Regions from separate parts of the Actinacidiphila sp. bgisy167 genome, predicted to be linked through region 1. Evidence: riboswitches for the same ligand, from Rfam matches in the RefSeq annotation. Region 1 holds a riboswitch; the other holds the start of a gene.
The links. Region 1 has a riboswitch for cobalamin ahead of AC3ET4_RS22540 (SCO2321 family membrane protein). Riboswitches for the same ligand answer to the same signal wherever they lie in the genome.
Positions count from the first base shown of each region.

Region 2: another riboswitch for cobalamin. It lies ahead of AC3ET4_RS11655 (cobalamin biosynthesis protein); the one in region 1 lies ahead of AC3ET4_RS22540 (SCO2321 family membrane protein).

Region 1 covers NZ_JBYIQP010000065.1:6,013-19,984, forward strand. The annotation lists gene AC3ET4_RS22495 (DUF5336 domain-containing protein) at 57-908, shown strand; gene AC3ET4_RS22500 (hypothetical protein) at 1,054-1,590, opposite strand; gene AC3ET4_RS22505 (hypothetical protein) at 1,735-2,022, shown strand; gene AC3ET4_RS22510 (prenyltransferase) at 2,030-3,148, opposite strand; gene AC3ET4_RS22515 (class I SAM-dependent methyltransferase) at 3,145-3,882, opposite strand; gene AC3ET4_RS22520 (glycosyltransferase family 4 protein) at 3,876-5,201, opposite strand; gene AC3ET4_RS22525 (TetR/AcrR family transcriptional regulator) at 5,573-6,151, opposite strand; gene AC3ET4_RS22530 (SDR family oxidoreductase) at 6,236-7,117, shown strand; partial or broken gene AC3ET4_RS22535 (TetR family transcriptional regulator) at 7,133-7,285, shown strand; cobalamin riboswitch at 7,537-7,656, shown strand; gene AC3ET4_RS22540 (SCO2321 family membrane protein) at 7,747-8,907, shown strand; gene AC3ET4_RS22545 (SCO2322 family protein) at 8,904-9,530, shown strand; gene AC3ET4_RS22550 (CbiQ family ECF transporter T component) at 9,872-11,008, shown strand; gene AC3ET4_RS22555 (ABC transporter ATP-binding protein) at 11,005-12,618, shown strand; gene AC3ET4_RS22560 (ECF transporter S component) at 12,615-13,487, shown strand; gene AC3ET4_RS22565 (Type 1 glutamine amidotransferase-like domain-containing protein) at 13,550-13,972, opposite strand, start outside.
Region 2 covers NZ_JBYIQP010000022.1:38,986-52,957, forward strand. The annotation lists gene AC3ET4_RS11600 (enoyl-CoA hydratase/isomerase family protein) at 1-625, opposite strand, end outside; gene AC3ET4_RS11605 (helix-turn-helix domain-containing protein) at 747-968, opposite strand; gene AC3ET4_RS11610 (ABC-F family ATP-binding cassette domain-containing protein) at 1,346-2,944, opposite strand; partial or broken gene ypfJ (KPN_02809 family neutral zinc metallopeptidase) at 3,199-4,093, shown strand; gene AC3ET4_RS11620 (VOC family protein) at 4,195-4,605, shown strand; gene AC3ET4_RS11625 (hypothetical protein) at 4,612-5,988, opposite strand; gene AC3ET4_RS11630 (alpha/beta hydrolase) at 6,114-7,226, opposite strand; partial or broken gene AC3ET4_RS11635 (class II aldolase/adducin family protein) at 7,515-8,162, opposite strand; gene AC3ET4_RS11640 (NAD(P)/FAD-dependent oxidoreductase) at 8,280-9,671, shown strand; gene AC3ET4_RS11645 (inorganic phosphate transporter) at 10,284-11,501, shown strand; gene AC3ET4_RS11650 (hypothetical protein) at 11,536-11,778, shown strand; cobalamin riboswitch at 11,930-12,055, shown strand; gene AC3ET4_RS11655 (cobalamin biosynthesis protein) at 12,110-13,102, shown strand; gene AC3ET4_RS11660 (cobyric acid synthase) at 13,099-13,972, shown strand, end outside.

The DNA of each region.
Region 1 (13,972 bases):
CATACGATGGACAACGCCGACGACAGCGACAACGAGACGACTGACAAGGACTTCCAGTGAATAACCGCTCCCTCACCCGAGGAGACGGCGCGGTGATCGGCGCGGCGCTGCTGCTGCTGATCGCCTCGTTCCTGAACTTCTACGCCGCGAAGAACTGCGACGCGGACGGCTGCGCAGTCAACGCCTGGAAGAGCGAGCTGTTCCCGCTGCTGCCCTCGGTGCACCTGCTGGGCCTGATCGCCGCCGGCCTGTTCGTCGCCTCCCGCTTCCTGCCCGAGGGCCGCAAGCTGCTCGGCATCGGCCTGGCGCAGTGGGGCGCGGTGCTGGCCGTGGCCGCCGCCTGGGACGCCCTGTGGTCGCTCTTCAACGGCAACGAGATCTTCGAGCTGGCCACCGGCGCCTACCTCTCCTTCGTCGCCGCCGTCGCGCTCGCCGCCGTGATGCTGCTGACCCTCCGGGGCCTGCCCGCGCTCAAGGCGCCGCTGCTGCCCGCTCCGCGGCCCCGGCAGCCCCAGCAGCCCCAGCCGTACGGCGGCGTGCAGGGCGGTCAGCCGCACCCGGGCGGGCAGCAGGGCGGCTACGGCTACCCGGGGCAGGCCGGCGGGCACGGCCTGCCGGCGGACCAGTCGTTCGGCGGCGGCCAGTACGGCTACCCGCACTCCCAGCAGCAGCCCCAGGCCCAGCAGCAGCCCCAGCAGCAGCCCGCCGCGGAGTTCGCGGCCTTCTGGTTCGCGGTGCCCGTGACGCGGCCGCTGTACGCGGAGGACGGTTCGGCCCAGCAGATCGCCGAGCTGACCCCCGGCGTCTGGTACCTGGCGGTGGAGCAGCGCGGCGCAGGCCTGGTCGCGCAGACCCAGGACGGCCGCCGCGGCGTCCTTCAGGACGTCAGCGGCATCCAGCGCGGCTGACCCGCTCCCCCGCCCTCACGGGAAAGACCGCGCGCCTGTCACCCGCGCACCCCGCGCCCGCACGCGCCCGCACGCACGCGGAAGCCGTGCCCTCGGGCCGTCGGCCCGGGGGCACGGCTGTCTCCCCGCCGGTAGCGGACCGAGCTCATCCGCCGCTGAGCTGGGACAGCGAGGGCACCTTGTCGGTGACCTTGGCGCCCGCTCCCTCGCCGGCCGACTTGACGCCGCTGATGGTGTCCTGGAAGGTGCCCACGATGTCGTCGGTGCCCTGACCGCTGCGCAGCTTGCTCGGCAGGTCCTTGAGCGACTCGATGCCCGCGGTCAGCGGGGCCACCAGACGGGAGAGGGTCGGGTCGCCCTTGGCGTTCTCCGCGGCGGCCTTGAGCCGGTTGTAGGCGAAGGCCCCGGCCAGTCCCGCCTTCACCAGGGTGAGCTTGCGGCCGTCGGCGTCCTTCTCGAACTTGCCCTCGCGATAGGGCTTGACGATCCACTGGTAGGTCGCGCCGGCGGCCAGTCCCGCGTTGGCGACGAAGCGCGTCTTGGCGAGCTTCTGCTTCTCCACGGAGGAGGTGGGACTCGCGGTGCCGCCGCTCGCGGGATCGCCGGAGTCGCCGCCGCAGGCGGGGACGACCAGCAGCACGCCGGAGAGCAGAAGGGCGGTCAGAGCACGGCGCAAGGGCATGAGGGTCTCTCCCAGGGGGATGCGGTGCGTGCTCGCATCCTCGCCCCGGGCCCGGCCAGCGGCCACCGCACAGGGCCGTACGGGGCGTCAGGCCGCCTCCCGGCGACGGCGTTTGGCTGCGCCGATCGGGGCAAGACGGCAGGTATGTCCAGACGATATCGCGGCAATCCTGCGGCCACGATCATCATCGTGGCCGCCGACGTGGCGGCTTTCATCCTGATCCTGTGGATCCTGCTGTGGATGCTCGACGCCAACCGGGCCAACGGCTTCGTGGAGTGGATCCACGACGTGGCGTCCTGGCTCGGCGGCTGGGCCCACGGCATCTTCTCGACCCGGTCCGCCTGGGCGCGCACCCTGCTGGACTACGGTCTGCCGGCGGCGGTCTACCTGGTCGTCGGGCACGCCGTGGCGGGCCGGATCAACCGGGCCTGACGCCCGCTCACCGGCCGGCGCAGCACCCCGCCGCCGCGGGCACCAGCCCGAGCGGCAGCCGGTCGCCCCCGAAGACGGCCGTCGTCGCCTCGTCCCCTCCCAGGGCGGCGACGGCCAGCAGCAGCGCCCCCGCCGTCCACGTGGTGCGTTCCCGGGGCCACACGGCGGGGGCCGTGCCGGCCTGCGCGTCGCCCTCGAAGACGTACCCGGTCCAGTACATGCCGTCCTCGGCGCGCAGGTGCCGCATCGCGGCGAGGATCTCCACGGACCGGTCGGACTCCCCCATCGCCCACAGGGCCAGGGCGAGTTCGGCGCTCTCGCCGCCGGTGACCCAGGGGTTGGGCACCACGCAGCGGACCCCGAGGCCCGGCACCACGAACTCGTCCCATCGGGCCTGCACGCGCTCGCGGGCGGCCTCCCCGCGCAGCACCCCGCCGAGGACGGGGTAGTACCAGTCCATGGAGTAGCGGTGCTTGTCCAGGAACCGCTCGGGGTGGTGGGCGACGGCGTGGCCGAGCGCGCCGGCGGCCAGCTCCCAGTCGGGCTGCGGGTCCTCGCGGTACTCGGCGACGGCCAGCGCGCAGCGCAGCGCCTGGTAGATCGACGAGCAGCCGGTCATCAGCGCCTCCCGCGGATACGTCCCGTCGTCCTCGCGCCGCCAGGCGATCTCACCGCCGGGCAGCCGCAGTTCGAGGACGTACTCGACGGCCGCGTACAGCACCGGCCACATGCGCTCCAGGAAGGCGTCGTCGCCGGTGGAGAGGTGGTGGTGCCACACGCCGACGGCGACGTAGGCGCAGAAGTTGCTCTCCCGGGCCAGGTCGATGGGCTCGCACTCGCCTTCCTCGCCCTCCGCGCCGTCGGCCCAGCCGTACGCCGCGTACCAGGAGCCGTCCGGGTTCTGCCGGCGGGCGAGCCAGGTGTAGGCCGCCTCGGCGTGCTCGTGCTCGCCGGCGGCGTCCAGCGCCATGGCGGCCTCGACATGGTCCCAGGGGTCGAGGTGGCCGCCCTCGAACCACGGTATGGCGCCGTCCGGCCGCTGGACGGCGAGGATCCCGGCGACGGTCTGCGCGGCCTGCTCGGAGGTCAGTACGCCGGGCAGGACGAGGTGCTCGGTCCGCCTCACGCGTCGAGGCCCGTCTTCGGGGTGTGCGGCTTGGCGGCGTAGGCGACGAAGCTCTTGCCGATGAGCGGGTTGAGCGCGTTCTCGGCGAGCCGGGTGGCCAGCGGCTTCTTGATGATGTCCCAGACCAGCAGCTTGTGGTACAGCCGCACCGGCAGGGCCTCGTCGTTGTCCACGCCGACCGCGCACTTGATCCACCAGTACGGGGAGTGCAGCGCGTGCGCGTGGTGGCTGCCGTACGGGCGCAGACCCGCCTCGCGGATCCTTTCCAGCAGCTCGTCGGCCCGGTAGATGCGGATGTGGCCGCCCTCGACCTCGTGGTACGCGTCGGACAGCGCCCAGCAGACCTTCTCCGGCCCGTAGCGCGGCACGGTGACCGCGATGAGTCCGCCCGGCTTGAGGACGCGCACCATCTCGGCGAGCACGCCCTTGTCGTCCGGGATGTGCTCCATGACCTCGGAGACGATGACGCGGTCGAAGCTGTCGTCGGGGAACGGCAGGCTCAGCGCGTCGCCCTCCATCGCCGTGGCGGTCGCCCCGGCCGGGGCCTCCCCGGCCTCCTTCATCGCCGCGAACCACGAGGCGACCTCGCGGATCTCGTCACCGTTCCGGTCCAGGGCCACCACGTTCGCGCCGCGCCGGTAGCACTCGAAGGCGTGGCGGCCCGCGCCGCAGCCCAGGTCGAGCACCCGGTCGCCCGGGGCGAGCGGGAAGCGGGAGAAGTCGACGGTCAGCACGTGGAGCCTGCTTTCGTCCGGGACGGAGACTGGACAGTGGGCCGCGGCCCCCCGGCGGCCTCGATCGCCGCCCGGTAGTGCGCGACGGTGCCGGCGGCGGCCCGCTCCCAGGTGAAGCGGGTCAGTACGCGTTCCCGGCCGGCCAGACCGAGGCGGCGGCGCAGCCCCGGGTCGCCCAGCAGCCGGCCCAGCGCTGCGGCCAGCGCGCCCGGCTCCCCGGGCGGCACGGCCAGGCACGTCTCGCCGTCGGGCCCCGCGACCTCGGGGATGGCGCCGCCGGTCGTGGCGACCAGCGGCGTCCCGGTGGCCATGGCCTCGGCGGCCGGCAGCGAGAAGCCCTCGTACAGCGACGGCACGCAGGCGACCTGCGCGCTGCGCACCAGGTCGACCAGTTCCTCGTCGCTGACGCCCTTGACGAAGTCGACGGCGCCGCCGAGCCCGTGCCGCTCGATGGCGGCGGCCACCGGGCCGTCGTCGGCGCGCTTGCCGACGACGACGAGGTGCGCACCGGGGTGCTCGGCACGCAGCTTCGCCAGCGCCTCCACGAGGTGGACCAGGCCCTTGAGCGGCACGTCGGCACTGGAGGTGGTGACGATCCGGCCCGGCACCTCGGGCACGGAGGGGTCCGGCGAGAAGAGCCCGGTGTCGGCGCCGATGTGCACCACGTGCACCCGCTCCGGGCGCACCCCGAGGTGGTCGACGATCTCCTGCCGGGACGTGCCGGAGACGGTCAGCACGGACGGCAGCCGGCGGGAGACCCGCTTCTGCATCCGGGCGAAGCCGTACCACCGACGGACCGACGCCCGGCGCTTCCACCCCCGCGCGGCGTCGAGTTCGAGCTGCCGGTCGACCGTGATGGGGTGGTGAATGGTCGTCACGAGCGGCGCGCCGAGGGCGCGGGGGCCGCCGAGGAGGCCGTAGCCGAGGGTCTGGTTGTCGTGGATGACGTCGAAGTCCCCGCGCCGGGCGGCCAGGTGGCGGCGGGCGCGCAGGCTGAACGTCAGCGGCTCGGGGAAGCCGCCGGTCCACATCGTGCCGACCTCCAGCGCGTCCACCCAGTCGCGGTACTCCTCGCGCTTCGGGGTGCGGAACGGGTCGGGCTGGCGGTAGAGGTCGAGACTCGGCAGCTCGGTGAGGCGCACCCCGTCACCGACCGCGTCGAGCACGGGGTAGGGCTGGGCGCCGATCACCTCGACGCTGTGGCCGAGGCTGGCGAGTTCCCTGGACAGATGGCGTACGTAGACGCCCTGACCCCCGCAGAAGGGGTTCCCCTTGTAGGTGAGCAGCGCGATCCGGAGCGGCCCGGCCTCTGCGGTCACTCACGGCCCCCTTCTCGCTGCACGTCGGCGGGAGCGTAGCCGCCTGCGCCTCGATGGAACAAGTTTCAGAATCGGTTGCTCAGGGGTTGGCCCGAGAGCACGAAGATACCCGTCCCCCTGTGGGGCGCCCTGGCTGTGCCGGGTGATTCCCGCCACGCCCGGCGGTGGGAGCGCGCGGCTGCGAACAGGGCGTCATGTGCGAGGCCCGCGTGGGCCCTGCCGGTGTTTGCGCCGCTCCGGGCGGCGAGCGCCCGGTACACGTGAAGGGGCCGCGAGGAACGCCTGGAGCCCGCGGCGCGACCCCCGGTGCCTGCGGGCCTTACGAGCGACGGGTCGATGCAACCAGCCGATGAGCGGGACGATCTGTCCGCTCAGCCCAGCGATGCACTCACCGTACGCAACTCGTCCAGGGCCGACAGGACGTACCCGGTGAGCTCGTCCTTGCCGTCACGGTCGCCCTCGGACCATTCGGCGTACCCGCGCTTGAAGGCGAGGACGCCCAGCTCGCTCGCGAGGGCCGCGGCCGGGTCGGACAGGCCGCGGGCGACCAGGGCGGTCGTCATCGCAGCCGCCAGGCTGACGGTCTTGAGGGCGTCACGCTCCTGAAGCTCGACGCTGGCGGCGACGGCAGCCTTCAGGCGCGGGGCGAGCTCGCGATTCATGGGACCCATCGCGCTCGACGCGCGCTCAAGACCGGCAGCGACCGCCTCGAGCGGGCTGGCGTCATCGGGCGCCTCGGTGATCCCCTCGGCCAGCAGCCGGCTCAGCGTCTCCTGCCCGGCCACCATCAGCTCTCGCTTGTCAGGGAAGTACCGGAAGAAGGTGCTTTTGGTGACCCCGGCGCGCTCGGCGATCTGCGCGACCGTCGTGGCGTCGTACCCCTGCTCGGTGAACAGGTCGACTGCGGCCACGACAAGGCGTTCGCGTGCGCCTGGTTCCCATCGAGCCATGGCCCCATCATACGCGACGGGACTCTTGTCCCATCACTCTGCTAGGGTGATGGGACAAGAGTCCCGTCACTTGAGGAGAGCTGCATGCACGTCTTTGTCACGGGTGGCACTGGTCTGATCGGTTCCGCCGTCGTCGCCGAGCTGCTCGACCATGGCCACAGCGTCCTCGCACTCGCCCGTTCCGACGCCTCCGCGCTGGCCGCCGAGGCGGCCGGCGCCGAGCCCCTCCGGGGATCTCTCGCAGATCTCGACGTCCTTCGCTCCGGCGTCGCTCAGGCCGACGGGGTGATCCACCTGGCATTCGCCAACGACTTCAGCAGCCCCGACGCCCTCGCCAAGGCGGTCGCCGAGGAAAGCGCCGCCCTCGCGGCCCTCGGCGAGGAACTCGTCGGCAGCGACCGGCCCCTGGTCGCCTGCTCGGGTACGCCCCATGTGCCGGGCCGTGCCTCCACCGAGGCCGACCCGCTGCCGACCGACGGGCCGGTCGGTGGTCGTGGACGCGCCGTCACGGCGGTCCTGGGCCTGGCCTCGCGCCGGGTCCGGAGCACGGCCGTACGCCTGCCGCGCACGGTCCACAACCAGGGCACGGGCGGGTTCGCCGGCTTGCTGACCGACATCGCACGCCGGACCGGAGTGTCCGGCTACCCCGGCGACGGCACACAGCGCTGGCCGGCCATGCACGCGCTCGACGCGGCAGTCCTCTTCCGGCTCGCGCTGGAACACGCGGAAGCCGGCACCTCCTGGCACGCCGTGGGCGACGAGGGCGACCAGGTGCGTGACATCGCCGCGGTCATCGGCCGACGGCTGGGCCTGCCGGTCGAGTCGGTGCCGTCGCAGACGTACGGCCCTCTCGGCCCGATCTTCGCGAACGACCAGCCCTCGTCCAGCGCCCACACCCGGCAGACCCTCGGCTGGGAGCAGAAGCACCTCAGCCTCCTGGAGGACCTGGAGAACATCCAGCCCTGAGCGGCGACCGGAGGGCCCGAGCTGCTGTCCGCGGTCCGCGTCATCGAACACACCTGGCACTCGGCACTGGTGGGATGGCTGTCCGGACGCGCCTCCAGCGACCAGGTAACGACCGACATCACGACCGTCTGCCGGCTCGTCGGCCTGACCGCTCCCCGGGGCCCGCGGGCCCGAGCGCCGGCCCTGCCGTGCATCCCCGGACGAAACCACCGGACGAAACCACCGGGCGAGAGCACCGGGCGAGAGCACCGGGCGGGAACGCCGGCCGGGCCTCCCGCGGCGTCCCCGCGCCGCTGACATCGACACGCCTGCCCGCCGTACCGCCGCGCCCCGGCCGCGTCCGGCGCGGTGTGAGGCAGACCGCACACGCCCGGGGGCGGCCCGTCTGAGGAGCCCGGCTAAGGTGTGGTCGACACAACCAAGTCCATTCACGTCCGAGTGGGGGAAGCCGGTGCGAATCCGGCGCTGACCCGCAACCGTGAGCCGCCCCCGACCGGGGACGGCCCAGCCGGAGCACCCGCGCGGACGGGAGCGGCTCTTCCGTCGAGGTACACGGAGTCGGAGCCCGGTGCCGTGACAGCGCGCCCGCATCCGTCTGCGCGACCGCTCACCCGAAAGGCACCCACCCGATGCACCTGCGCCGCACCGCCGCGGCCGCTCTGGCCGCCGTCAGCGCGCTCCTCATAGCCGCGTCGCCCTCCCCTTCACCCGCGGCGGCTCCCGCCGCTCTGTACGGGGACGCCGACCCGACGTACGACGGCGTGTGGCGCCAGTCGTACGCGCTGCTGGCGCTGCACGCGGCCGGCGTCGAACCGTCCGGGGAAGCGGTGACGTGGCTCGCCGGGCAGCAGTGCGCGGACGGCGGCTTCGCCTCGTACCGCCAGGACCCGGCGGCCCCCTGCGACCCGAAGACCGAGGACACCAACGCCACCGCCATAGCCGTCCAGGCGCTCGCCGTCCACAAGCAGGACGCCGCCGTCAGGCGCGCCGCCGGCTGGCTCGCCAAGGTGCAGAACCGCGACGGCGGCTGGTCCTACAACCCCGGGGGCGCCTCCGACGCCGACTCCACCGCCGTCGTCATCGGCGGCCTCGAGGCGGCCGGCACCGATGCCGAGTCGGTGACCTCCGACGGCCGGTCGCCCTCTGACGCGCTGCACTCCCTGCAGCTGGCCTGCGGCACGAAGGACGGCGGCGCGTTCGCGTACCAGGCCGACGCCAAGACCGGCGCCCTCACGGCCAACGCCAAGGCCACCGCCGACGCCGTACGCGCCGCGCAGGGCGCGGGCTTCCTCGTCGAGGCACCCGGTCGCGACGTCGCGGTGCGCTCCGGATGCGGCGGCAGCGCCGCGGACGCGGGCGCCGCCTGGCTCGCGGCCGGACTCGCCGCGGGCGGCGGCCACTTCGACGCCCTCACCCCCGGCTCCGACCAGAAGACCCCCGACTACGGCACCACGGCCGACGCCGTCATCGCCCTCGCCGCCGGCGGCCACCTCGACGCCGCCAAGGGCGCGTACACATGGCTCGCCGCCAACTCCGCCGCCTGGGCGAAGGGCAGCCCCACCGCCCTCGCGCAGCTCGCCCTCGCCGCGCACGCCACCGGCAACCCCATGAACGACCACATCGCGAAGCTCAGCGCCCTCGGCCCGGTCGCCGAGCACACCTCCGCCCCGGCCTCCGACTCGGCCTCCGACTCCTCGGGCGGCAGTTCGGTGTGGTGGATCGTCGGCGCCGGCCTGGTCGCCGGCATCGGCATCGGGGTGCTGCTCTCCGGCCGGAAGCGCCGGTCGTGAGGCGGCCGCCTCTCGCGGCGGCGGCACTCCTCCTGGCCCTGGTGGCCGCCCTCGTCACGACGCCCGCCCACGCGGCCAGTTACCGGTACTGGTCCTTCTGGCAGCGGGACGCGGCCACCGACGCCTGGACGTTCGCCACGACCGGTCCCGCCCTCAGCCACCCCGGCGACGGGGCCGTCGAGGGCTGGCGCTTCGGCGTCAGCCCGGACGCCGCATCGGCCGCCCGCCCCCGCGGCGCGGCCCGCTTCGCCGAGGTCTGCGGCGGCACCCCGGCCCGCCCCGGCACCAAGCGCGTCGCCCTGCTGCTCGACTTCGGCACCGCCGCCGACGCCCCGGCCGCCCGCGCCGCCTGCGCCCGCGTCCCCGAGGACGCCACCTCCGCCGACGCCCTCGCCGCGGTCGCGCCCCCGCTGCGCTACGACTCCGCGGGCATCGTCTGCGCCATCGCCGGCTACCCCGCCAAGGGCTGCGGCGAGCAGGTCACCGACACCGCCGCGGCCCCCGCGCCCACCTCCTCCTCCCCCGGCCCCGCGCTCGGCGCGTACGGCGCCGCAGCCGTCGTCCTCCTGGTCGCCGCGGCCGCCGCCTGGCAGGTCCGCCGCCGTCGAGGCGACCGCCCGTGACCACCGCCACGCCTCATCCCGGGCTCCGGCTCCACGGCGCGGCACCCCGGGCGCGGCGCGTCCTCGCCCTGTCGGCCGGGTCGCGCCCGCGCGAGCGCAGGGCGGCGGACGCCGGCGCGGCGGCCCCGCTCCTCGGCACGGCTGCGCGGACCCGGCGGGACGGTGCCCCGCCGCTCGCCACCGGCACGGCGGGCACGAGCGGCGCCCCGGGCGCGGCGCCGGCCGGCGCGAGCGCGCGGCCCGCACCCCTCGCGGCCCGGGAGGCGCGACCCCCCGCGGGCCGCGACCACCACGGCCACGGACACGACCCCGAGGGCGGCGGCTCCGCTCGCCGGTGGGCGCTGCCCCGCCGTCGGCCCGAGCCCGCGGCGGCGGACCGGCGGGACGAGGCCCCCCGGTCCGCCGCGTCCGCGGGACGGGGCCGGGCGCGGGGTCCGCACGCGGGGGCGTGGTGGCTGTGGGCGCTGGGTCTGGCCACGGCCGCGTCCCGCACGACGAACCCCGCGCTGCTCGCGCTGCTCGCCGCGGTCGCCGGCTACGTCGTGGCCGCGTGCCGGGTGCCGGACGCCCCCTGGGCGCGCTCGTACGCCGCCTTCCTGCGCCTCGGCCTGGTCGTGATCGTCATCCGCCTCGGCTTCGCCGTCGTCCTGGGCTCCCCCGTCCCCGGCACGCACACCGTGCTGACCCTCCCCGAAGTGCCGCTGCCGGACTGGGCGCAGGGGGTCCGGCTCGGCGGGCGAGTGACCGCCGAGGGGCTGTGGTTCGCCTTCCGCGAGGGCATGCGGCTGGCCACCCTTCTGGCCTGCCTCGGCGCCGCGAACGCCCTGGCCAACCCCGCTCGGCTGCTGAAGTCGCTCCCCGGCGCCCTGTACGAGGCGGGCGTCGCCGTGGTCGTCGCGATGACCTTCGCGCCGCATCTGGTCGCCGACGTTCGCCGTCTGCGGACGGCCCGCCGGCTGCGGGGCCGCGCGGACCGGGGCGTACGGGCCCTGCTGCAGGTCGGCCTGCCCGTCCTGGAGGGCGCCCTGGAGCGTTCCGTCGCCCTCGCGGCCGCCATGGACGCCCGCGGCTACGGCCGCACCGCCGAGGTGCCGTCGGCCGTGCGCCGGGCGACCGCCGCACTGACCCTCGGCGGACTGCTCGGGCTGTGCGCGGGCACCTACGCGCTGCTGGCCGCCGCGGGCGCCGCGTACGGCCTGCTGCTGGCCGGTGCGGCCGCGGCCGTCGCGGGACTGCGGCTCGGCGGGCGCCGATCGGTGCGCACCCGCTACCGCCCCGACCGCTGGGACGCGACCGCCTGGCTGGTCACCGCCTCGGGCCTGGCTGTCGCCGCGCTGACGATCTGGGCCGCCGGGGCCCTGCCCGCCGACCTGGACCCGCCCGTGGTGCCGCTGACCGCGCCGTCGCTGCCGCTGTGGCCCGCGGCCGCCGTCCTGCTGGGGCTGCTGCCCGCGCATCTGAGAGGAGCCCGCCCGTGATCCGCTTCGAGCAGGTCTCCGTCCGTTACGACGGCGCCGCCGAACCCGCCCTCGCCGGTGTCGACCTGACCGTGCCCGAGGGCGAGCTCTGCCTGGTCGTCGGCCCCTCCGGCACCGGCAAGTCCACCCTGCTCGGCGCCGTCTCCGGCCTCGTGCCGCACTTCACCGGGGGCGTGCTGACCGGCCGGGTCACGGTCGCCGGGCACGACACGCGCAGCCACAAGCCGCGTGAACTCGCCCATGTCGTCGGCAGTGTGGGGCAGGACCCGCTGGCGCACTTCGTCACCGACACCGTCGAGGACGAACTCGCGTACGGCATGGAGTCGATCGGCCTCGCCCCCGACGTGATGCGCCGCCGCGTCGAGGAGACCCTCGACCTGCTCGGCCTCGCCGACCTGCGCGACCGCCCGATCAGCACTCTCTCCGGCGGGCAGCAGCAGCGTGTCGCGATCGGCTCGGTGCTCACCGTCCACCCGCGGGTGCTGGTGCTGGACGAGCCGACCTCCGCACTCGACCCGGCCGCGGCCGAGGACGTGCTCGCCGTGCTGCAGCGGCTCGTCCACGACCTGGGGACGACCGTGCTCGTGGCCGAGCACCGCCTGGAGCGGGTCGTGCAGTACGCCGACCAGGTCGTCCTCCTGCCCGGCGGGGGCGCCGCCCCGGTCTGCGGGCCGCCGGCCGAGGTCATGGCCCTCTCGCCCGTCCGTCCCCCGGTCGTCGAGCTCGGCCGCCTCGCGGACTGGTCGCCACTGCCGCTGTCGGTGCGCGACGCCCGCCGTGCCGCCGCCCCGCTGCGCGAGCGTCTCGCCGGCCGCACCCCGCCCCCGGCGCCCGCGCCCGCACAGGGCGAGCCCGTGGCGGCCGTGGCGGGCCTCACCGTGCGCCGCGGCCGCCTGGAGGCGCTGCGCGCGGTGGACCTGACCGTACGGCCCGGCGAGACCGTCGCCCTGATGGGCCGCAACGGCGCGGGCAAGTCCACCCTGCTGGCCGTCCTCGCCGGGATGACGGCCCCCACCTCGGGCAGTGCGACCGTCGGCGGCCTGCAGCCGTCCCGCACCAGGCCCGCGGAGCTGATCCGCCGGGTGGGCCTCGTCCCGCAGGACCCCCGGGACCTGCTGTACGCCGACACCGTCGCCGCCGAGTGCGCCGCCGCCGACGCCGACGCCCGCGCCACCCCCGGCACCTGCCGCGCCCTGGTCGGCGAACTGCTGCCCGGGGTCGCCGGCGGCGCCCACCCGCGTGACCTCTCCGAGGGGCAGCGCCTGGCCCTCGCCCTCGCCGTCGTGCTGACCGCCCGGCCCCCGCTGATCCTCCTCGACGAGCCGACCCGCGGCCTGGACTACGCCGCCAAGGCCCGACTCGCCGCACACCTGCGTGCGCTCGCCGCGGACGGCCACGCCGTCGTCCTCGCCACCCACGACGTCGAACTCGCCGCCGAGCTGGCCCACCGCGTCGTCGTCCTCGCCGACGGCGACCTCGTCGCGGACGGCCCCACCCCGGAAGTCGTCGTCTCCTCACCCGCGTTCGCCCCGCAGGTCGCCAAGGTGCTCAGCCCGCTGCCGTGGCTGACGGTCGATCAGGTCGGCTCGGCACTGGCGGGGACGGCATGACGGCGCGTCCTCGGGCCGTGCGGCTGGGCAGGCGGTCCGTCGCCGCGCTCGTGCTGGTCTCCGTGATCGGCGTCGCCGCGTTCGGCTGGCCGCTGCTCGCCGACCCGGGTTCCGGGCTCGCCCACAGCGCGGACGCCCCCTGGCTGTTCGCGCTGCTGCTGCCGCTGCTGCTGGCCGTCGTCATGGCGACGATCGCCGACGGCAGCGAGGGCCTGAGTGCCAAGTCCGTCGCCATGCTCGGCGTACTGGCCGCGGCGGGCGCGGCGCTGCGTCCACTGGGTGGCGGCACGGCGGGCATCGAGCCCATGTTCTTCCTCGTCGCCCTGTCCGGCCGGGTGCTCGGCCCAGGGTTCGGCTTCTCGCTGGGCGCGCTCACGATGTTCGCCTCGGCCCTGCTCACGGGCGGGGTCGGGCCGTGGATGCCGTTCCAGATGCTCTCGATGGGCTGGGTGGCCCTCGGCGCGGGACTACTCCCGGGCGCCGCGGCGTTGCGCGGGCGGGGGGAGCTCGTGCTGGTCGCCGGCTACGGGGCGGTGGCGTCGATCGCGTACGGGACGGTCATGAACCTGCAGGGCTGGCCGTATCTCGGCGGCATGTCCTCCGGGGTCTCCTTCGTGCCGGGCGACCCGCTCACCGACAACCTCGCCCGCTTCGCCGCGTACTGCCTGGCCACCTCGCTCGGCTGGGACGTGCCGCGCGCCGTGCTGACCGCCGTACTGGTCCTCACCCTGGGCCCGTTCGTGCTGCGCGCACTGCGCCGGGCCACCAGGCGCGCGGCGTTCGGCGCGCCGGTGGGCTTCGGGGCGGCGGACGGCGGCCCGGAGAGCGGCGCTTCGCGCCCGCCGCGAGTGCCGCGGCAGCCGCGCTGAGGGCCCGGCGCGCCGGGGCGACCGGGTCGCCGGCGCCCGGGGCGTCGCGCTGACCGGACGGGCTATGCCCCGAACGCCGTCCACCGCCCTTCGGAGACCACCTCGACCGCCCCGTCGACGACCTTGACGGCCGTCTGCTCGTCGATGGCGTAGGCAGGGCCGCCGATGTCGGCGGCCCACCGCTGCGCGTCCGCCAGGGTGTTCTGCGGAAAGGCGTCCAGGTGCGGAAAGATCGAGAAGTCGACGACGCCCAGGGTGCGGTCGTCCGGAGCTGACGGCCACTCGGTGAAGTAGGCCCCGATCCGCGGGGTCATCACCATGCTTCCGGCGCTCACTCCCACCCAGACCGTGTCGGGCAGCGAAGGCAGCAGATCGGCCAGCCCGGACTCCCGCATCCAATGGCACAGGTAGGTCGCGTCGCCGCCGTCGACCAGGAGCACGTCGGCCTCCCGGACCCAGGGCACCCATCGCTCCGCGCCGATGGT
Region 2 (13,972 bases), on a different contig from region 1:
TGGCGTCCAGCTCGGCCGCCGGGACAAGAACGTTGGCCAGGCCGATGGCCGTGGCTTCCGAGGCGTCGACGAAGCGCCCCGTGGCGCAGATCTCCAGCGCCCGGGCGTAGCCGACCAGCTCGGTCAGCGGCTTGGTGCCGGCGAGATCGGGTACCAGGCCCAGGCTGGTCTCGCGCATCGCGAACTGCGCGTCGTCGGCGACGACGCGCAGGTCGCAGGCGAGGGCCAGTTGGAAACCGGCCCCGATGGCATGCCCTTGCACAGCGGCGATGGTAAGGATGTCGTTCCGCCGCCACCAGGTGAAGGCCGACTGGTACTCGGCGATCGTCGCGTCGAGCTCGCCCTCCGAAGCGCGGGCGAGGTCGAGGAACGACGGCTCGCCGTCGAAGCCCTCCGGCGTGAAGGCCTGCCGGTCCAGCCCCGCGGAGAACGACAGCCCCTCCGCACGCAGCACGACGACCCGTACGCTGCCCGGAAGCAGCCGGCCGGCCTCGACCAGGGCCCGCCACATGGCAGGGGACTGGGCGTTGCGCTTGACCGCGTTGCACAGGGTGACGGTGGCGACATGACCCTCCGCCACGAGTCGTACGCCGTCGCGTTCCAGCAGCACAGTGGGGTCGGACATCGGGCACCTCCGGGCGATCCGCAGTCTGGATTACCGAAGAGTAACCACCCGGTCGACGCTTTCCCACGACCGGGTGGCCCTGCCACGACTGAGCACCGCTGCGCCAGGCGCACCGCTGCTGTCAGGCCGTGGAAACCTTCTTGCCCCGTGTCGCTCCGCCGCGCCCGCGCAGGGTCACGCCGGACTCACTGAGCATCCGGTGGACGAAGCCGTACGAACGGCCGGTCTCCTCGGCCAGCGCCCGGATGCTTGCTCCACCGTCGTACTTCTTCTTGAGGTCTGCCGCGAGCTTTTCGCGCGCGGCGCCGGTCACCCGGCTGCCCTTCTTCAGAGTCTCGGCCACCCGTGCCTCCTCTAGGGAAGTGCGCTCTGTGACTCTCATGATCACCCCTAGGAGACTTCCTGGCCACCCATTCGGCAAGGTCCGTGTGACAACATCCGGCGCAGCATTGACGCGGGCATGCGGCGACACAGGGGTGGAATCCGACATTCCGCCCGGCGCGTGCGGGATCTTTTCGAGGCGCGGCGGAAAAAGGGCAGGTCATCAGGGCGGGCGCGGAGCGGCCCCCTGCGAGGCGGCTGATCGATCCGTACGTCCGGTTTTTCGCACGATTCCCACGCCGCAGTACGAGTCCGTATCACACAGATGAAGGATCACCCGTCGGCCGAATGATCCCGTGGAGTGATCCACACGGATGATCCGCCACGGGTGCCGGTGGGTCAGGCGAGCGCGACGAGGTCGGCGTAGTCCTGGCCCCACAGGTCCTCGACGCCGTCGGGCAGGAGGATGATGCGCTCGGGTTGCAGCGCCTCCACCGCGCCCTCGTCGTGGGTGACGAGAACGACCGCGCCCGTGAAGGTGCGCAGCGCGCCGAGGATCTCCTCGCGGCTGGCCGGGTCGAGGTTGTTGGTGGGCTCGTCGAGCAGCAGCACATTGGCGCTGGAGACGACGAGGGTGGCCAGCGCGAGCCGGGTCTTCTCGCCGCCGGACAGCACGCCGGCGGGCTTGTCCACGTCGTCGCCGGAGAAGAGGAAGGAGCCGAGGATCTTGCGGACGGCCACCAGGTCCATGTCGGGCGCCGCGGAGCGCATGTTCTCCAGCACGGTCCGGTCGGGGTCCAGGGTCTCGTGCTCCTGGGCGTAGTAGCCGAGCTTGAGGCCGTGGCCGGGGACGACCTTGCCGGTGTCGGGCTGCTCCACACCCGCCAGCAGCCGCAGCAACGTCGTCTTGCCGGCTCCGTTGAGACCGAGGATGACGACCCGGGAGCCCTTGTCGATGGCCAGGTCGACGTCGGTGAAGATCTCCAGCGAGCCGTACGACTTGGACAGGCCCTCGGCCGTCAGCGGGGTCTTGCCGCACGGCGCGGGGTCGGGGAAGCGCAGTTTGGCGACCTTGTCGGACTGCCGCACCTCCTCGAGACCCGAGAGCAGTTTGTCGGCGCGGCGTGCCATGTTCTGCGCGGCCACGGTCTTCGTGGCCTTGGCGCGCATCTTGTCGGCCTGGGCGTTGAGCGCCGCCGCCTTCTTCTCGGCGTTGGCGCGCTCGCGCTTGCGGCGCTTCTCGTCGGCCTCGCGCTGGGTGAGGTACTGCTTCCAGCCCATGTTGTAGACGTCGATCTGGGACCGGTTGGCGTCGAGGTAGAAGACCTTGTTGACGACCGTCTCGACCAGGTTGATGTCGTGGGAGATGACGATGAAGCCGCCGCGGTAGGTCTTGAGGAAGTCCCGCAGCCACAGGATGGAGTCGGCGTCGAGGTGGTTGGTCGGCTCGTCGAGCAGCAGGGTGTCGGCGTCCGAGAACAGGATGCGGGCCAGCTCGACCCGGCGGCGCTGACCGCCGGACAGGGTGTGCAGCGGCTGGGCGAGCACACGGTCCGGCAGGCCCAGGGCGGCGGCGATGGTGGCGGCCTCGGCCTCGGCGGCGTAGCCGCCCTTGGTGAGGAACTCGGTCTCCAGGCGGGCGTACTTCTTCATCGCGTTGTCGCGGGTGGCGCCCTTGCCGTTGGCCATCCGGTCCTCGTTCTCGCGCATCTTGCGCAGGACGGTGTCCAGGCCGCGGGCGGAAAGGATGCGGTCCCGGGCCAGGACGTCGAGGTCGCCGGTGCGCGGGTCCTGGGGCAGATAACCGACCTCGCCGGACCGCGTGACGGTGCCGGCGGCGGGCAGGCCCTCGCCCGCGAGCACCTTGGTGAGGGTGGTCTTGCCGGCGCCGTTTCGGCCGACCAGGCCGACACGGTCGCCGCGGGCGATCCGGAAGGAGGCGGACTCGATGAGGACGCGGGCTCCGGCGCGCAGCTCGATGCCGGTGGCAGTAATCACGGGAAGAAGCTCCTGGGCGTGCGGACGGCAGTCGGACGTGTGGTCGCGGTGGTCGCGGGTCGGACGCCGTCTAATGCGTGCGGATCACTGCCATGGCCTCAGTCTACCGGGGGCGGCACGGGTGCCCGGCAAGTGACTTTCGAGCCAGGGGCCGGGCGGGGGCCGGGCGGGGGCCGCACGGCGCCGCAAGGGAACCAAGACTCCGCAGGGGCCTCAAGAGGGTCGGAGAGGAAGAACCGTCGATAATCGGAGGTATGCAGTTCGACGACGACGCATCGCTCGACACGTCCCAGGTGGAGGATCGGCGAAGCGGCGGACGGTTCGGTGGCGGCCGGTTGGTGGGGGGCGGCCTCGCCGGACTGATCGTCCTGGTGATCGGGCTGATCTTCGGTATCGGTCCCGACCAGCTGGGACTGACCTCCGACCCTCCGGGCCAGGCCCCGGGGCACCGCCTCGGGCTCGGACCTCGCCGCGGGCTGCCGCACCGGCGCGGACGCCGACTCGCGCCAGGACTGCCGCATGGTCGGGGTGGTCAACAACGTGCAGGCGTACTGGGCGTCGGAGTTCCGCGAGCGCGGCATGAGCTACGAACCCGCGCCGACCGTCTTCTTCGACCAGCCGATCCGCACCGGGTGCGGGGTCGCCGACCCGGCGTCGGGGCCGTTCTACTGCCCGGTGGACCGCAAGGTCTACCTGGACCTGGACTTCTTCTCGACCCTGACCAGCCGCTTCGGCGCTCAGGGCGGGCCGTTCGCCGAGAGCTACGTCGTCGCCCACGAGTACGGTCACCACGTGCAGAACCTGCTGGGGACCCTGGGCCAAGCGCAGGACCGGCTCACCGGGCCGGGCAGCAACGCGGTGCGCGTGGAGCTGCAGGCCGACTGCTACGCGGGCGTATGGGCGCACAACGCCACACGGACTCCGGACGAGGACACGGGCGGCCCGATGATCAGCGCCCTCGACGAGGAGGACATCCGCAGGGGGCTGGACGCGGCCGCGGCAGTCGGCGACGACGCGATCCAGTCCCGGGTGCAGGGTCGGGTGGCCCCGGAGTCCTGGACCCACGGCTCGTCCGCCCAGCGGCAGCAGTGGTTCGCCACCGGGCTGAACGCCGGCGACCCCGTCGACTGCGACACATTCGGGCACTGACCGGCCGGAATGTCCGCGGGCGGGGGCATTGTCATACCCCCCTGCCAGACTGAGATCCATGTCACACAGGCCGTCAGTCCCGGAAGGGGAGAGTGATCACCATGGCTCGCGAGGCGACCGCGCCCACCGTCTGCCCGACGCTGCGCTACAAGGACGCGAAGGCCGCCGTCGCCTTCCTCGAGGAGGCGTTCGGATTCACCGAAGTCGCGGTCCACGCAGGCGCGGACGGCACGGTGCAGCACGCGGAGCTGGCGTACGGAAACGGCGTGGTGATGCTCGGCAGCGAGCGGTCGGGCACGGCGTTCAGTCAGGTAGCCGCGGAGCTGGGCCCCTCGTCGGTCTACGTGGTCGTAGCGGACGCCGACGCCCATCATGAGCGCGCCGTCGCCGCCGGAGCCGAGATCGTGCTCCCGCTCACCGACCACGACTACGGGTCGCGGGATTACACGGCCCGCGACCCGGAGGGCAATCTCTGGTCCTTCGGCACCTACGCGCCGCGGCTGCCGACGTAGCCCCTGTCACACACCGGTGTGCACCTGGAAGGCGGCCCTGCGGATCATCTTGGCCAGGGCAGGGTCGGGGTGCGCGGCGGCGAGCGCGACCAGCACCTGGACGGTGCGGGGGTGGCCCGCGTGGCGCAGCTCCTCCAGCAGGCGGGTGACCGAGCCCTGGACGGCCGTCTCGAGGTGGCTCACCAGCAGGTGGCTCTCGCCGTGGTCGACGACGGCCGCGGCGGTGTCCACCCACAGCCAGGTGGACTCCTCGCGAGTGAGCAGCGCGGCGACGTCCTCCGGGTCCGCGCCTTCGTGCTCGGCGAGCCACAGCAGCGCATAGGGGCGCAGACCGGCCTCGTCGGCCACGGCGCGGACGGAGGGCTCCGCGGGGCCGCCGACGACCCGCAGCGCCTCGAAGGCCAGGGCGCGCAGCAGGGCGTCGTCGCCCCGCGCCACGTCCAGGAACTCGCCCACGGCCTGGGCCACCGGACGGGCGGCCAGCCACGCCTTGTACTCGTCGCGGGCGGCGCCGGGCGGCATTCCGATGCATGCCTTGAGCATGTCTTCCGCGGAATGCTCGAAGTGCCCGGCGGGGCCCTGCGCGGCCACGCAGATCTGCTCCAGCTTCACCCACACCGCCCAGCTGCCGAGGGCGGTGATGGTGACCTCGCCGGGGTGGGCCGGGTCACGGGGCCGAAGGGCGCCGACGCGTGCGAGCGCGTCCAGCGTCCAGTCCAGCAGCGCGGGCAGTTCGTCGCGGCCGCCGCCGGCCGGGGGCTCCTGGCGCTCCGTGCGCAGCTCGGCCACGCGCTGCCGCAAGAGGTCCAGCAGGACGGCCACGGCGACGGGACCGGAGGAGAGGTGGAGCAGGGAGAGCAGCTGCGGGGCGGCCTCGACGACCTCGGCGACGAGGGAGGGGTCGACGTCGGCGCACTCCGGCTCGAGCGCGGCCGGGTGCGCGAGCGACCACGCGTCGAAGAGCGCGACCCAGCCGCGCAGCACGGCGGTGTCGTCGCGGTCCCAGGCGCGCAACCGCCAGCCGGGCCGGGCCGTTCCCCCTTTGTGCAGCTCGATCAGGCCCGTCAGCCGGGCCCGGTCCCAGGCCGTGCGCACCTGCCGCTCGGTCATGCCCAGGGCGGCGACGGCCCGCCGCACGTCGGGGTCCCGCAGTATCCCGGCGCTACCGGGGGCGGCGGCGGTCTGCGCGTCGGCCCAGCGGGCCAGCCTCACGGCGTCCGAGAGTTCGGTGCGCGCACGGCGGGCGAGCTCGGGCAGCGCCGGGATTCCCTCCGGCGGCCGCGGCGGGCGGCTTCGCCGCACTGTGGCGGCGCGGCGCGCGGTGGCGAGTGGCCTGCGCGGGACAAGACGCAGCGGAGTGTCTCGCGGGATACGGGACGTCACGGGAGCAGTCTTGCGGGTGAGCACCCGGAAACCCAAACGAGCATCCCCGAAGCGCGACAGATCGTGCCGGACTTTGTGGGATAGATGTGCCTTTTCTCAGACATAAGGATTGCGTGAGCGAGGCGTCAGAGGAGGGGGGTGAGGAAGCGCCGGAGGGCCTCCTCGTAGGTTGCCGGGTTGGCGTTCCACATGGCCGCGTGCGAGGCGCCGCTGACGGCGTGCAGGGTCACCAGGTCCGGGCGGTACCGTGCGAGTCGGCGGGACGGCCCCCACGGGGCGAGCGAGTCGTCGGGGCCGTGGAAGACGAGTGCCGGGACGTCCAGCCGCGAGGGGTGGGCGGCCTCGGCGATGCGCTCCGCGTGCAGGCCGGTACGGCCCTCGGCGGCACGGACGCCCAGCGGCAGCAACGCGCGGGGCGCGCCTCGCGCGGCGGCGACGGCACGGATCGTGGTCTGCCAGTCGAGCACCGGGGAGTCCAGGACCAGTCCCGACACCAGCGCGCGCAGTTGGGAGTGGCAGGCCGCCCGGAGCGCCATCGTCGCGCCTGTGGACCAGCCGAGCAGCACCAGCCGACGGGCGCCGTGCCGGACGGCGTAGCGCATGGCCGCGTCGAGGTCGCGCCACTCGGAGTCGCCGAGGTGGCCGATACGGTCCCATGAGCGCGGCGCTCCGTCGTCGTTGCGGTAGGAGAAGGCCAGCACGGGCAGCCGCAGGTCGGACAGGAACGTCATGAGGTTCATGCCGAGCTCGCGGGACGTGCCGAGGCCATGTGCGAGGACGACCCACGTGTCGCGGTCCCCGGGCACCAACCACGCCGGCAGCAAGCCGAGTTCGGCGGGGATCGCGGCGTCCTGGAACTGCAGGCCGAGGGCCGACCCGGGGGTGCCGATGTGCACCTGCGGGGTCAGCCGCAACTGGTCGCCCGCCGCTACGCCGCCGCGGTTGATGTGCAGCAGACGGCGGGTCACCGAGTCCGGGGCCGTCGAGAGCACCTCGCCGACGGTGGCGTGCGCCCCCGCGCCGATGAGGCCGTGCACACCGCGCCGGGCGGTGCCCAGCGTCCGGCTGAGAGTGATGTTCTCCGCGGTCACGGCGTGGACGGTGAGCGGGTCCGGGTCCACGCCATGGGCGGTCGGCCTCAGGGCAAGCTCGGAGACATGCCGCCCGGCCGCCACGGCGGCCGCCCCGGCACCGAACGCTGTCGTGGCGGCGAGTGCCGCCGCGGTGGTGAGGCGCATCGCTTCCAGTTTCCGCGCGCTCACCCCTGGCGGCCAGTGGGCGGGGCCGTCCGAGTCCGTTCAGGTCCGTCCCTGTTCCGCAGCCGTCCCGGCTCAGTCCCGCTCGTCCTCGTGGGCCTCGCGGGGCCTGGGGATGTCGGGGAGGGCCGTCCGGTGCTCGCTGTAGCCGTGAGGGCCGGACCCCGCGTGGCCGTCGCGCTCTTCCCCGCGGAGCTCGCGGGCCTCGTCGGCGCCCTGCTCCGAGTGCCCTTCGTCCTGCGGGAGCTCTCCCACCGCCTCGTTCGCGGACCGCCCGTACTGGCGCAGCTTCTCGGCGACCCTGGCGAGTTCGCGTTTGGACAGCAGCGAGGGCGAGAACCCGGCGACCGAGCGGGCGGCGAGCCAGACCTGGCACATCCACTCCAACTGGGCCGTACGGTCGTAGGCCTGCGCGAGATCATCGCCGTAGACGATGGTGCCGTGGTTGCGCAGCAGGCAGCCGGTGCGGTCGCGCAGCGCGCGCAGCACGTTGGCGGCCAGTTCCTCGCTGCCGTAGGTCGCGTAGTCGGCGACGCGTATCCGGCCGCCCAGCGCCGCGGCCATGTAGTGGATGGCGGGCAGTTCGTACAGGAGCGTGGAGACGGCGGTGGCGTGCACGGCGTGCGTGTGCACGACGGCGCCCGCGTCGGTGTGCCGGTAGATCGCCAGGTGCATCGCCAGCTCGCTCGTCGGGCGCAGCGTGCCGAGCACCTGCTCGCCGTCCAGGCCGACCCCGACCGTGTCGTCCGGGCCGAGGCGGTGGTAGGGCACCCCGCTGGGGGTGACGAGCACGAGGTCGTCGCCCAGCCGCACCGAGACATTGCCGGACGTACCGACCACGAGGCCGTCGTCCACGGAGCGGCGGGCCGTGTCCAGCAGTTCCGCCCAGGCCCGCGCCACCGTGTTCCGCACCGACATCCGTGCCACCTCCGAGCGTTGATCCTGACAGGTTGGCCGTTGCAGCCCGCTCTCGGGGCACAGTAACGTCCCGGCACACCTTCCGGACCGACCACGCACGGGAATTGCAGGAGCACCATGACCACCGTCAACGGCGGCATCTCCTTCTGGTACGCGACGTCAGGGATCCCCGTGCCGCGCGAGCCCCTGCCCGGCGACACCGCCGCCGACGTGTGCATCGTCGGTGGCGGTTACACCGGACTGTGGACCGCCTACTACCTGAAGAAGGCCGTGCCCTTCCTGCGGGTCGTCGTCCTGGAGCAGCGCTTCTGCGGCTACGGCGCCTCCGGCCGCAACGGCGGCTGGCTCTACAACGGCTTCGCCGGCCGCGACCGCTACGCCGCGCTGCACGGACGTGAGGCAGCCGTCGCCCTGCAGCGCGCGATGAACGCGACGGTGGACGAGGTGATCCGGGTCGCCGCCGAGGAGGGCATCGACGCGGACATCCACAAGGGCGGGGTGCTGGAGGTCGCGTACTCCCCCGCACAGTTGGCGCGGCTCAAGGCGTTCCACGAGACCGAGGTCGCCTTCGGCGAGAAGGACCGCCTGCTGCTGGGCGCGGCCGAGTCCGCCGCACGCGTCCGGGTCGCCGGGACGGCCGGCGGCACGTGGACGCCGCACGGAGCGCGCATCCACCCGGTGAAGCTGGTCCAGGGGCTGGCCCGGGCGGTGGAGGCGCTCGGCGTCGTCGTCCACGAGTCGACCCCGGTGACCGAGATCCGGCCGAAGCACGCGGTCACGCCGTTCGGGACGGTGCGCGCCCCCTACGTCCTGCGCTGCACGGAGGGCTTCACCGCCTCGCTCAAGGGCCAGAAGCGGTCGTGGCTGCCGATGAACTCCTCGATGATCGTGACGGAGCCGCTGCCCCGGGAGGTCTGGGACACCATCGGCTGGGAGGGCCGGGAGGCGCTCGGGGACATGGCGCACGCGTACATGTACGCGCAGCGCACCGCCGACGACCGGATCGCCGTCGGCGGCCGCGGGGTGCCGTACCGCTTCGGCTCGCGCACGGACAACGACGGCCGCACGCAGGCCGAGACGGTGGAGGCGCTGCGCGAGATCCTTGTGCGCTTCTTCCCCGCGACGGGGCGGGTGGCGATCGACCACGCCTGGTCCGGGGTGCTGGGAGTGCCGCGCGACTGGTGCGCGACCGTCGAGCTGGACCGTTCCACCGGCCTCGGCTGGGCCGGTGGCTACGTCGGCAGCGGCGTCGCGACGGCGAACCTCGCGGCGCGGACGCTGCGCGACCTCGTCCAGCTGGATTCCGGCCAGGCGCACGGAACGGAGCTGACGGCCCTGCCCTGGGTGCACCACCGCGTACGCCGCTGGGAGCCCGAGCCTTTCCGCTGGATCGGGGTGCACGGACTGTACGCGGCCTACCGCGCCGCCGACCGGCGGGAACAGGCAGGGCGCAGCGCACAGACCGACCCCGTCGCCCGCATCGCGGACCGCGTCTCGGGCCGCCACTGACAGGAGTACCGGGGCGGTTGGCCGGCGCCGACGCACCAGGCGCCGACGTGCCCGGTACCGGCGGGCGCGCGCCGTGCCGCACGTGCCGGTGCCCGGGACGCGGACGCACGGGGGCGAGGTGGCGGGGCCTGGGCCGGTTCGCGGTGGGCGGGCGGGTGCGTGGCGGGCGTCCAGGCTCCGGAAGGGGCCCGGTCGGCCGCGGGTCTCCGTCTCGTCGCCGTGGTGGAGTCAGCCACCACCCCTCCGCCGGGCGGTGAGCTCGCCTGCCCTGACCGGCGTCCGCGGTACGGCGGAAGAGGGCCCGATCCTGCGTGTCGTCGCATCCGGAAGGTGCGCCGACGGACCCCCGGGGGACCCGCCGTTCCCGCGCTGTGCCGCCCGTCGTGCGGCGGTGCGCCGGACCGGGTTCCCACGGGTGACCCGGGTCTCCTCCGGAGCGCCCTGAAGGGCCGACCGAAGCACATGAAAAGGAGCGAAAACCGGGCGAAGTACAGCGCGGGCCACGCCCTCCGCACACCCCGGCACCGCCGCGCCGCCCCTCGTTCACCTTCCGTTCATCCGAACTCCGTACGGTCGCCACGCCACTGTCCGATCGAACGAATGCCTGGGTCAATGGAACACATCACGCTCCTGATCGGAATCGTGATCATTACCGCACTCGTGTTCGACTTCACGAACGGTTTCCACGACACCGCCAATGCGATGGCGACCACCATCTCCACTGGCGCCCTGAAGCCCAAGACGGCGGTGGCCATGTCCGCCGTACTCAACCTCGTCGGTGCCTTTCTCTCCGTCGAGGTGGCCAAGACGATCTCCGGCGGCATCCTCGACGAGAGCACGGGCATCAAGCCCGAAGTGATCTTCGCAGGGCTCGTCGGCGCGATCGTCTGGAACCTGCTGACCTGGCTGGCGGGCCTCCCCTCCAGCTCCTCCCACGCTCTCTTCGGCGGCCTCATCGGCGCCTCCATCGCCTCGGCCGGATTCGACTCGGTCAACGGCGACGCGGTCGTCATGAAGGTCCTGATCCCGGCCGTCTGCGCCCCGGTGGTCGCCGGTGTCGCCTCGATGCTGGCGACCCGCCTGACCTACCGCCTCGGCCGCAACGCCGACCCGGCCGCCACGGCCAAGGGCTACCGGGCCGGACAGATCGCCTCGGCCGGCCTCGTCTCGCTCGCCCACGGCACCAACGACGCTCAGAAGACCATGGGTGTCATCACCCTCGCCCTGATCGCCGGCAACGTCGTCGCCCCCGACTCCGACCCGCCGCTGTGGGTCATCGTCTCGGCCGGCACGGCGATAGCACTCGGCACCTTCATCGGTGGCTGGCGGATCATCCGCACCATGGGCAAGGGCATCACCGACATCCAGCCGCCGCAGGGCTTCGCCGCCCAGACCGGTGCCGCGACCGTCATCCTGGCCTCCTCGCACCTCGGCTTCTCCCTCTCCACCACCCAGGTCTGCTCCGGCTCCGTCATGGGCGCGGGCCTCGGCCGCAAGGGCGGTGTCGTCCGCTGGAGCACGGCGGGCCGCATGTTCGCCGCGTGGGGGCTCACCCTGCCGGCCGCCGCTCTGGTCGGCGCGGGTGCCGCGCGCCTGGCCGATCAGGGCGACTGGGGCGTCACGATCGTCGCCGTCCTGGCGCTGGCCGCGTGCACCGCGATCTGGCTCGCCTCCCGCCGCAAGCCCGTCGACCACACCAACGTCAACGACGCCCACGACGAGGTCGAGGAGCCGGGCGTCATCACCACGGCGATCACCGCCGTGATCCCGCCGCCCGCGGGCCTGACCGCGACCGGCGCCGACACCGACCCCGCCCCGGCCTCCGCCTGACGGCGGCGCCGCACCGGCCCCGGAAGGAAGCACCATGCACATCGACTGGGCTGCCCTCGGCTCCGTCTTCGGCGTCAGCCTCGCCGTGACCGTCGGACTCGTCGGCCTGTTCACCCTCGGCATCCTCGGCCTGTCCAAGCAGGGCGGCGCCGGCAGCGGCGAGGCCGGAGCCCCTGCCGCGGGCGGCGGCACCGCTCTGGCCCGCGCCGGCGCCTACCTGTCCTTCGCGCTCTGCGCGGCGGCGGTGGCGTACGGGATCTATCTGATCGTCGCCTGAGGTCCCGGGGACCCCGTCGCCGGTGACGTCACCCCAGCTCCCGGCCTTCTGGCCATGAGCTGGGGTTTCCTCTTCTCCACAGGCTGTCGCGGTGAGTTGACGGGCCGAAGCGAGGCGTGGTGGTATCGGAGGCGCCAAACGGCGGCAGGAGAGGAAGTCCGGTGCGAATCCGGCGCGGTCCCGCCACTGTCACCGGGGAGCGGACCCCCGCCCATGGCCACGGCCCCGACAAGGGCTGGAAGGCCGGGGGTGCCGCCGATCCGGGAGCCAGGAGACTCTCGTCGCCGGTCACGTCGAACCAGGGCGCGGACCCTGAGTGAGGACTCCTGCGATGCGCGGCTCCGGCCGTTCACCTGACAGCGGCGCCGTGGCGCCGTGCGCCTTCGCCGCGGGCGCCGCCCTGGGCTGGCTCGCCGACCTCGCCCTCGCCGACCCGCGCCGCGGCCACCCCGTGGCGGTGTTCGGCAGCGCCGCCGCCGGGCTGGAGCGCATGCTGTGGCGCGACCACCGCGGCCGGGGCGCCCTGCACACCGCGCTGTGCGCCGGCGGCGCGGTGGCGGCGGCGGCAGCGCTGCAGCGCGCGGTACGCCGTTCCGGCGCCGCCTCCGTCGCCCTGACGACGGCGGCGACCTGGGCGGTGCTCGGCGGGACCTCCCTCGTCCGGGAGGCCCGCGCCATCGGTGCCGCCCTGTCCGCCGGCGACACGAAGGCGGCGCGCGAGCGGCTGCCCCGTCTGTGCGGCCGCGACCCGCTGGCGCTGGACGAGGCGCAGTTGGCGCGGGCGGTCGTGGAGTCCGTCGCGGAGAACACCTCGGACGCCGTCGTGGGCGCCCTGGTGTGGGGCGCGCTGGGCGGCGTCCCGGGGCTGGTGGGCTTCCGGGCGGTCAACACCCTCGACGCGATGGTGGGCCACAAGTCGCCGCGGCACCGGCGCTTCGGCTGGGCCGCGGCCCGGCTGGACGACGCGGCCGGCTACCCCGGGGCCCGGCTGACCGCCGCCCTCGCGGTACTCGCCGGGCCCGACCCCCGCGGGGCGTGGCGGACCTGGCGCAGGGACGGCGGCCGGCATCCCAGCCCCAACGCGGGGCCGGTCGAGGCCTCGTTCGCGGGGGCGTTGGGCGTACGCCTCGGGGGCACGCTCGCCTACGGCGGGCGGGTGGAGCACCGGCCCGTGCTCGGGGCGGGGAACCGCCCGGTCCAGGTTCGGGACATCGAACGGGCGGCCCGCCTGTCGCGGCGGGTCGGCGCGCTGGCGCTGGCCGTCACGGTGGGCGGCCGTCTGGCGTGGGGCGCGGTCGCCCGGAGTCGGAGGGGGCAGGTATGAGGGGCGGGGGCCTGCTGGTCGCCGGGACGACGTCGGACGCCGGCAAGAGCGTCGTCACTGCGGGGATCTGCCGGTGGCTGGTGCGGCAGGGCGTGTCCGTGGCGCCGTTCAAGGCGCAGAACATGTCGCTCAACTCGTACGTGACCCGCGAGGGCGCCGAGATCGGCCGGGCCCAGGCGATGCAGGCCCAGGCGGCGCGCGTGGAGCCCTCGGCCCTGATGAACCCGGTGCTGCTCAAGCCCGGCGGGGACCGGACGAGCCAGGTCGTCCTGCTGGGCCGCCCCGTGGGCGAGATGAGCGCGCGCGGCTACCACAACGGGAGCCGCGCGGAACTGCTGCGCACCGTCACGGACTGCCTGGAGGAGCTGCGCGGCCGGCACGACGCGGTGATCTGCGAGGGCGCCGGCAGTCCGGCCGAGATCAACCTGCGGCAGGGCGACATCGTCAACATGGGCCTGGCGCGGGCCGCCCGGCTCCCGGTGGTCGTGGTCGGCGACATCGACCGGGGCGGGGTCTTCGCCTCCTTCTTCGGGACGACGGCGCTGCTCGCGCCCGAGGACCAGGAGCTGGTCTGCGGCTACCTGGTCAACAAGTTCCGCGGCGACGTGTCCCTGCTGGAGCCGGGGCTCGAGATGCTGCGCGCGCTGACCGGGCGGCGCTTCTACGGGGTGCTGCCGTTCCGGCACGGCCTGGGCATCGACGAGGAGGACGGGCTGCGCATCTCGCTGCGCGGCGCCGTGCGCGAGTCGGACACGGCGCCGCCGCACGGCGAGGACGTCCTGCGGGTCGCCGTGGCGGCCGTCCCGCTGATGTCGAACTTCACCGACGTGGACGCGCTCGCCGCCGAGCCCGGTGTCCTCGTCCGCTTCG